2 linked regions of the Lentimonas sp. CC4 genome follow. The protein of the gene in region 1 interacts with the protein of each later gene in a pairwise test. Links are inferred from orthologs where the notes say so. Each region holds a gene or a part of one and is shown in the gene's direction. Other genes may lie near its edges.

Evidence for each region.
Region 2: the proteins of GZZ87_RS11150 (region 1) and def interact in binary tests that used the Escherichia coli proteins (3 or more experiments, as listed by UniProt). The link is inferred for Lentimonas sp. CC4 from one-to-one orthologs.

The regions. Positions count from the first base shown.
Region 1 is NZ_CACVBO010000001.1:2,598,000-2,602,172, forward strand. The notes cover bases 660-3,644. They hold GZZ87_RS11150 (aspartate-semialdehyde dehydrogenase), read left to right. Parts: upstream 660-1,637; coding sequence 1,638-2,651; downstream 2,652-3,644. Other genes in these bases: GZZ87_RS11140 (hypothetical protein), read right to left, coding at 660-1,000; GZZ87_RS11145 (L,D-transpeptidase), read right to left, coding at 1,099-1,590; GZZ87_RS19905 (hypothetical protein), read left to right, coding at 2,762-2,890; GZZ87_RS11155 (hypothetical protein), read right to left, coding at 2,955-3,275; GZZ87_RS11160 (transposase), read right to left, coding at 3,594-3,644. Outside these bases: more of GZZ87_RS11140, read right to left, coding at 1-659; more of GZZ87_RS11160, read right to left, coding at 3,645-4,173.
Region 2 is NZ_CACVBO010000001.1:1,226,221-1,230,341, reverse strand. The notes cover bases 616-3,548. They hold def (peptide deformylase), read left to right. Parts: upstream 616-1,757; coding sequence 1,758-2,339; downstream 2,340-3,548. Other genes in these bases: fmdA (formamidase), read right to left, coding at 2,922-3,548; GZZ87_RS05400 (zinc ribbon domain-containing protein), read right to left, coding at 2,508-2,828; GZZ87_RS05410 (protein-disulfide reductase DsbD domain-containing protein), read right to left, coding at 616-1,486. Outside these bases: more of GZZ87_RS05410, read right to left, coding at 1-615; more of fmdA, read right to left, coding at 3,549-4,121. UniProt on the Escherichia coli protein: Removes the formyl group from the N-terminal Met of newly synthesized proteins. Requires at least a dipeptide for an efficient rate of reaction. N-terminal L-methionine is a prerequisite for activity but the enzyme has broad specificity at other positions.

The DNA.
Region 1 (4,173 bases):
GCTCGGGTGACGCAGGCAGGGAGTTGAGCCACTCAGAAGAGGCAGTTAGGTCGTATCGTGTCCATTCACGGGTGATTTGAGAGCTGGCTTGGGCATAGGCCGGGTCGTCGGTGGCTAGAGTGCCGAGCCATGCTGCCGCTGCTGCGGGATCGTTTTCGGCCCATTCTTCGACGAGAGTGGTCTTCATTCGAGTGGTCGCTTCGCTACCGAGGGAGTCGACGTAGTCTGCGGCACTGGCAGGGTCGAATCGTGCCCATTCGTTAACGAGTTCGCGCTGCAGGTTGTCTTTGGCCGAGCCATCGGGCATCAGTGCGATCGTCGCTTGCGCGTCGGCGACGCCACCGGCACGGATTTGTGTCTCGATCACTTCGCTCAATAGCCGGTTTTTCAGACGCGAATCCGCTGTGGTGTCTTCGCTCAGTGCATTCGCATAGTCGAAGGCGCCTTTGGGGTTGGTCTCAGCAAAGCCGCGCATGATGGCTTGCATCTGTGAATCGCGCAGATTGGCAGGCACGTCCGCGAGCTCTGTATTTGCCCAAGCCAGTGCGGCCATTGGCTCGTTGCTAGCCCAGACTTCAAGGATGTCGTTACGCGCACGCTCGGCGTCGCGCAGTGAGGATAGGCCGTTGACCATGTCGAGCGCTGACAGTGGGTCGGTCGCGGCAAGTTGCTTGAGCAGATCGTTGATCGTGTTGGAGCGGCCTGGGTCTGACATCGGCAAGGCAAGCGCGGCATTGAGCAGGTCGCGGGTCATTGCGGCGCTCGTATCTTGCAGCTGCTCTAGCGCTACTAGGGCGTCATCACCTTCGCTGGTGGTGAAGGTTCTCGGCTCTGTTTGAGCGGCGGTGACCTTTGCTTTTAATTGAGCGGAACCCAGTGATTTCACTGCACTCTGCTCGGTGTTGGCGCTGCTCGACGAGAGTGAGCGACCGATAAAAAAGGAGAGTGCGATACTGGCGCACCAGACTCCGCAATAGAGTAAGAATGACGAGCGTTTCATGGTAATGAGATCAATGATGATTGGGGTGGCGGAGAGCCGGACTCAATGGGATCGATTCATTACGGACAAAGTTTCAGCACTGTGCGATTTTTTTTTATCTAGCGAACCCACACTAGATCACCTTCGTGAACCGCATTGAATAACTCGATGACTTCGGCATTGAGCATTTCAACGCACCCGCCGCTAAAGGGCTCGCCGATTCGATCCTCGTGGTTGGTGCCGTGAATGTAGACATAGCGGTCGTAGCTATCGCAGCCCTGACCACTATTTTTACCTGTTTCGAGGCCGCGTAGGCGAATGATTCGGGTGGTGATCAGGTTACGCGCCTGCTCCTCCTCTGAGTATTCCGAGGATTTCTGACCGGTTGGCACGCGTCCTTTAAACACCATGCCGAGCGGCGCACCGTCGCCTATCTTATCGGCCAACGCGTGGAGGCCGAGCGGCGTGCCGTAGGAATCCGCGAGGCAGGAGGGTGGATTCTTCGATGTGGAAATCGAGAAAACACGCTGGATTACACCATCGGAAATGAGTGCAAGTTCCTGTCTTTCAATCGAAACGATTATCTGGCGATGTGTCGGCGTGATTGACAAGGCCTCACAGCTTTGTTTTACACGCCCGCTTTCCTTTATAAAATCAAATGGCATACAAAGTAGGCATCCTCGGAGCGACCGGCGCAGTCGGTCAAGAAATCATTCGTCTTCTCCACGAGCGTGAGTTCCCAATTTCGGAACTTCACTTGCTCGCATCTGCACGTTCTGCAGGGAAGACTCAGTCCTATGGTGACAAGACCTGGACGATCGAGGAAGCGACTCCTGAGAGTTTCGACGGCCTTGATATCGCGATCTTTAGCGCGGGCGGTGATCAAACCCTTAAATTTGCAGACGAAGCGGTGAAGCGCGGCTGCATCGTTGTGGATAACAGCTCGGCCTTTCGCCAAGACCCGAATGTGCCGCTCGTCATCCCAGAAATTAACCCAGACGCGGTGGATAACCACAAGGGCATCCTTGCGAATCCGAACTGCTCGACTGCGATTTCCCTCATGGGACTGTATCCGCTGCATAAGGCATTCGGCCTGAAGTCGTTCATCGCATCCACTTACCAAGCCGTTTCCGGCAGTGGTGCGGGTGGACTCATCGAGCTCGATCAACAAGCGCGCGCATGGGCGAAGGGCGAGGAGCTCGTCAAGAATGTGTATCCACACCAGATCGCATTCAATCTACTGCCGCATGTGGACGCTTTCCTCGAAGATGGCTACACCAAGGAAGAGATGAAGATGCTCAATGAGGGCAAAAAGATTCTCGGTCTCGACAATCTACGTGTCACTTGCACCTGTGTGCGCGTGCCGGTCTTCCGTGCGCACTCGATCTCGATCAGCGCTGAATTTGAAAAGCCAGTGAGCGTCGAAGCCGCGAAGGCTGCGATTGAAGCCTTTGAAGGTTCCGAGCTCGTCGATAATTCTGAGAAACTGGAATACCCGATGCCAATCGATTACTCCGAGGTGGTGCCTTGTGGCGTCGGCCGTATCCGTAAGGACAATGTGTTCGAAAACGGACTCGCACTCTGGGTGACCGGTGATCAGCTCTGGAAGGGCGCTGCGCTCAACGCGATTCAAATCGCTGAGTTGTTGCATCAAAAGGGCAAGATCGGCTAGAGCGCGCGTCGCGAACTTTTTTAATCAACGGGTGAATCGGATCGGTTCACCCGTTTTTTTTTGTGCCTGTTTGGTTGTCTCCACTGTGCACATCCTGATTTTTGAGAGGTGTGAGCGTGATACTGGCATTGCTGCGCCATCTCCGGACTTCGGCGAGCTCAGTCGTGCCGCAGACCTACGTCACAGAGAACACGGATGGCTTCTGGTTGGAGATTCACCGCGCCTTCTTTGATCTGTGACAATCGGTGCGATCTGTGGTCAAACCTTCACTTCTTTTGGATATCGATGAGATGTGGCACGGCTTTAGCCGTTGTCCACAATCGGCTGGTTGGACTTTGTTTTTGCTCTTACGCTTTGAGACATAAAGAAACCTGCAATGAGCCAAATCGTGATCACAAGCACAGTTGAGCCAATAATTACTGTTTCATTACTTAAGACATCCTCGCTGACTTTGAGTATTCCGAGCAAAAGATTCACTCCCAGATTTATTATAGCAAAGACGCATATGTAAATCAGAGGACTAGCGAAGATACCAGTTAGGATAGATCCAACCCAACCATAATTGCTTCTTTTCATGAAAACTACGGTAGCAATCGCTGTGATTAAAAAAGGGATATTATTCATTCTTAAATTTGTCCAACGTGAGTCTGTGTTAAAATTCAAAACGAGTTCGGGTATATTCGTTCGAACTCACTTACCTGTGATTTTATGTTTTATCAGGTTATAAGGCTTTCTGAAGCTTAATATTGAGGCGATATGGAAGTTGTCATCACATTGGCGCCTATTTGATCAAAAAAGACCTCCCTACATGGCCTCTAGGAGCGTTTTGACGCCCAACAACTTGATTACTCGCTTAATGTTGTAACAGGTGCACAGCAGTGACCACTCGCCTCGACAAGTGGGACAAAAGGGTCAGTGGGACAAAAGAGTGGGACAAAAGGGTCAGTCCAATTTTTCATGTTTTTGTAGTAATATCCATTCTTTTGAGGGATCCTGCTTTCGGCGGCGACTGACTAAACTCTGGACATAAGAGGGAGCACCCATGTGCAAATTTTCGGCAATCCAACGATAGGGAGCCAGATGCACTTCCCTTAAATATCGAGCGAGGTCGACTTTCCATCCTTGCCCCTTTCGTCCAGACAAAAGATCCTCCGCTTCGTAGTTAATCGTATCGAGTCCCTCGCACAGCGTTCGTTCCCAACGTGGCTCGCGCATTTCCGAAGCCTCCGCTTCCACGACTCTTTGTATCTGCTCGTCCTTGAGGTCATCCAGGATCGCTCGCTTGAAATCCTTCGTGCCTTTCACCCAACCTCGCGACATCTTTTCAAAGCCCATCTGCTTCTGATCGCCTTCGCTCTGTGAAAGCCAGTCTAAATACTCTCGATATTTTTTGCGACCGGCACGACTGTCTACCAGTCCGCCCGCAAACTCTAAAGCAACCTCAGGCGATTCGAAAGCGGATCGCCGACTGGGATACCATAGCTGGGCAAAACTACTGTTTTTATATTGCTCCAACTCCGCC
Region 2 (4,121 bases), 1.4 Mb from region 1 along the record:
CCGGCTTTGGCAAATAAGCTACCAACTTAGGGAAGACCGATAAGAACAAGAATGGCGACGCGAGACCGAGCCCCATCACACCGAAAATTAACAAGCCCGTCGCCGCATTAGCCTGCACGGCGATCCCACTCACTGAAGCGACCAGCGGCCCCATGCACGGCGCACCGACGACTGCGGCCAGCACACCCATGCCAAATGAACCCAGCGCATCGTTACGCTTCGAAACCTTGGTATCGGCGCCCACGAGGCTGGTGCCAATTTCGAACACGCCCATCAAATTCAGTGCGAATAGAAAGAACACCACCGTCAGCACCACCACGAAATTCGGGCTCTGCAGCTGAAAACCCCAGCCGATCCGCTCACCCACTGAACGCAGCGCCAGCAGCACGCCAGCCAATGCGAGAAAGCTCACCACGACCCCAGCGGTATACGCACCACCATGCATCAAGGCCTGCGCCTTGGATTGCCCTGAATGCTTGAGCAACGAGAACACCTTGAGCGACAACACCGGCAGCACGCACGGCATCACGTTCAGAATAAATCCACCGAGAAACGCCAACAGCAACCAACCCGGCAGCCCCAAATTCAATAGCATGCCCTCAAATCCAGTCGCAGCGGGCACGGCTCCCGCGATCGGCCCCTGAGCCATCGGTGCTGCCACCGTCTCGCCAATCGGCAAATTCACCGCCCAGTTCCCCGAAGCGGATTGTAGCACGCCAGACACGGTCGCCGTCGGCGTATCCTTTTGAGCGACATCCAGCACCGCCTGTAAACGAGCCGTATTCGGACTCACAAACTCAAAGACCTGAGGCGCATTGGGATCCACGATCCCCTCCACATCGACATACAAATACAAATCCTCCGGAATCGAAGGCCCCGCACCTTGCTCAATGGTCAGTAACAGTGCCCCATCGTTCAACGTCGCCGCGAGCCCCCAAGGTGCGCCTTCGATAGGCAACGCAGCACGCGCCGCCTCAAATTTACCCGCAAACTCACTCGGACTCGCAGTCGCAGCCACTGGCAACTCCAGGCTCAACTTCGCATCACCCGGCATGCATTGCTCCTTACAAGCCAACCAAAACGCATCGCCGGTAATCGTCACCGACTCGCCCACAACCGCCGACTCTGGCACGGAAATCGGCACCATCAGCGTCACCGTATCTTCATACGCATAACTCATCAGCCCGCCCAACTCGATCCGCTCGGGTGCTGGCCATTCGATCTCACCTGCGACAAAACCCTCAGGCAACTCCCATTCAATCTCCACCGGCAAGCCGCTCGCACCCGGATTTTCCCAATATAGATGCCAATGCGTCTCTAACTCAAAATCCAGCGCGACAGTCAACGTCTGCCCCGGCACCGCCGCCGCCTGCTCCGCAATGAGGTCAACCGTCACCGCCCCCACCGTCTGCGGAGCCGCACGCAACAAGCCCGCGGAGACAAGCAATGTAGTAAAAAGAAAGAGAAAGAGGAACCGTTTTTTCATAAAGTGCAGATGCATAACTACCGAACAAGATATGCCAGCCCCCGAACTTATTCCAATAACTGTTTTATTGCCGTCTCAAACAGCGCGGCGAGGTCTTACCACTCCCACCCTGCACTTTTTCCTATGCCTGTGACGTTTAAATAGTAGCGAACCAACATCAGCTGATGCCACTGCCAGCTTCACAGAATATGATGCGCGGCAGTATAGCACTCCGACAACTCACCGCCCCAAAAGCTTTACAAGCGCGGCTCGCAGTTTCAGGTTTCTATCCATGCTTTTAAGAGTCACTCAATACGGCGAACCCATCCTACGCAAAGTCGGCGATCCCATCACAGAATTCGATGACGCCCTTGCGCAGCTAGCGGACGACATGGTCGACACCATGTATGACGAAGACGGCATCGGCCTGGCCGCCCAACAAGTTGGACTCGCACTACAGTTTTGCGTGATGGACGTGCGCCCGCCCGAAGGCGAAAAGCCGCCCTTTGACTACACATTCGACGGCAAACAGCCGCCCCTCGATCTCATCATGCCGATGGCGATCGCCAACCCAAAGGTCACCATCATCGACCCGACCGAAGACGTTTACGAAGAAGGCTGCCTCTCGTTTCCCGATGTGCGCGGCAAAATCACGCGCCCCATCGGCGTGCGTTGCGAATTTCAGGACACCGAAGGCAACCCACACGTGCTCGAAGCCACTGGCCTCCTCGGCCGCTGCATCCTGCACGAGACCGACCACCTAAATGGCAAACTCTTCATCGACACCATGGACAAGCGCGACCTCCAACGCATGGCGACGAAGATCAAAAAGATCCGCCGCAACAGCCGCGACTATTTGAAGCTGCATAAGTAGCACGTCTACTGGCTCAGTAGGGGCTTTGCTTGCGAAGACCGCGCATGTGCAAGCGGTGGCGAATGCAGTGAGTGGTTCGAAGCTTTGTGGTGCTTTCGAAAGGGGTTTGAACGTTTGCCACGTTTCTGTGATGTCGCGGTCTTCGCACGCAGAAATAAGCGAATCTCACTAAACCGCGTGCTCAATCACCCACGAGCGCGGGCCATTGTATGATTCCACTTTCGGCTTTTGACGATGGCTCGGCGGAATTAAGCCCGGTGCTTCATGCCCGCAATTAGCACTACAAATATGCGGCTCAAACTGGCTTTTAATATTACGCTCAATCGCCTTCTTCTTCGCGGGATCCATATGAGAAACTTTCGCCATCGAATAAGCGCGAGGCGACAGTTTACCGCAATCCGGACAAGGTGCCGGATGCTTACGAAGTCCCATGGGGCGGAGCTGCTCAAATAGGCCATGCTCCTTACAGTTGTATTCAAAAAGTGTCATTGTCGTTTAATCATTAAAGTTAGAAAAAAGAGGGTTCGGCCAGAGGCGCCTGAAACTACAACAGGCACCTCCGACCTCGCCCCCGAAAGTGCGCTATGCCTTCGCCAAATCAGTGCCCGGAGTCACTGATGCCTTCGGCCCTTCCGCATTCGGCTTAATATTGAAGTCGAAAATGTCTGTCGGCAGGAAGAGCGTCGCACAAGCATTCGGGATATCAACAATTCCGCTGATATGCCCTTCCACTGGTGCCGTGCCCAAGATCGCATACGCTTGTTCGCCCGTGTAGCCAAACTTCTTCATATACTCGATCGCATTCAGACATGCTTGGCGATAGGCCACATGCACATCCAAATAGTGCTGCTTGCCATTCTCATCGACTGAGATCCCCTCGAAGATAAGGTGATTGCTATAACGCGGCTCCATCGGGCTAGGCTCAAAGATCGGATTAATCACTCCGTATTTCTCTACGCCCTTCTTGATCAAGTTCACACGAATATCGAGATAGCCTGCCATTTCAATCGCGCCACAGAAAGTGATCTCACCATCGCCTTGCGAGAAGTGGATGTCCCCCATAGAGAGACCACCGTCTTTCACATAGACCGGGAAATACACTTTTGAGCCACGCGTCAGATTCTTAATATCACAATTACCGCCGTGCTCGCGAGGCGGCACGGTGCGGGCTGCTTCTTTAGCCGCCTCTGCTGCCTCAGAAGGAGACATGCGCCCCATGTGCGCGGTCTCAGGATACGGCAACGCTGCCAACGGTGGCACTCGCTCAGGATCTGTATCAAACAGCTCCTTCTCGCGAATATTCCAATCATCCAGTAATTTTTGAGATGGCAAACACCCGATCAACCCGGGGTGCATAATCCCGACAAACTCTACATTCGGAATGTGACGTGAGGATGTTTTGATACCATGAAAGTCCCAACACGCCTTACGTGCGTCCGGATATTGTTCGGTCAAGAAGCCACCGCCGTTTTCTTTAGCGAATAAGCCGGTGAAGCCCCACTCAAAATCATCCAACACGCCCACATCTAGAATTTCGACGACCATCAAGTCACCAGGCTCCGCACCCTTCACACCGATCGGTCCACTCAGATAGTGCACCTTGGTCAAATCGACTTCTTTGATGTCAGTGGCATCATCATCATTGCTAATTTGACCACCCGTCCAGTCGACACATTCCACGCGAAATTCATCGCCCGGGTTTACCATCGCCACCATCGGGATGTCAGGGTGCCAGCGATTATGGATGACATCTTGCTCTTCCGGTGGGGTGTTCAGGTCGAC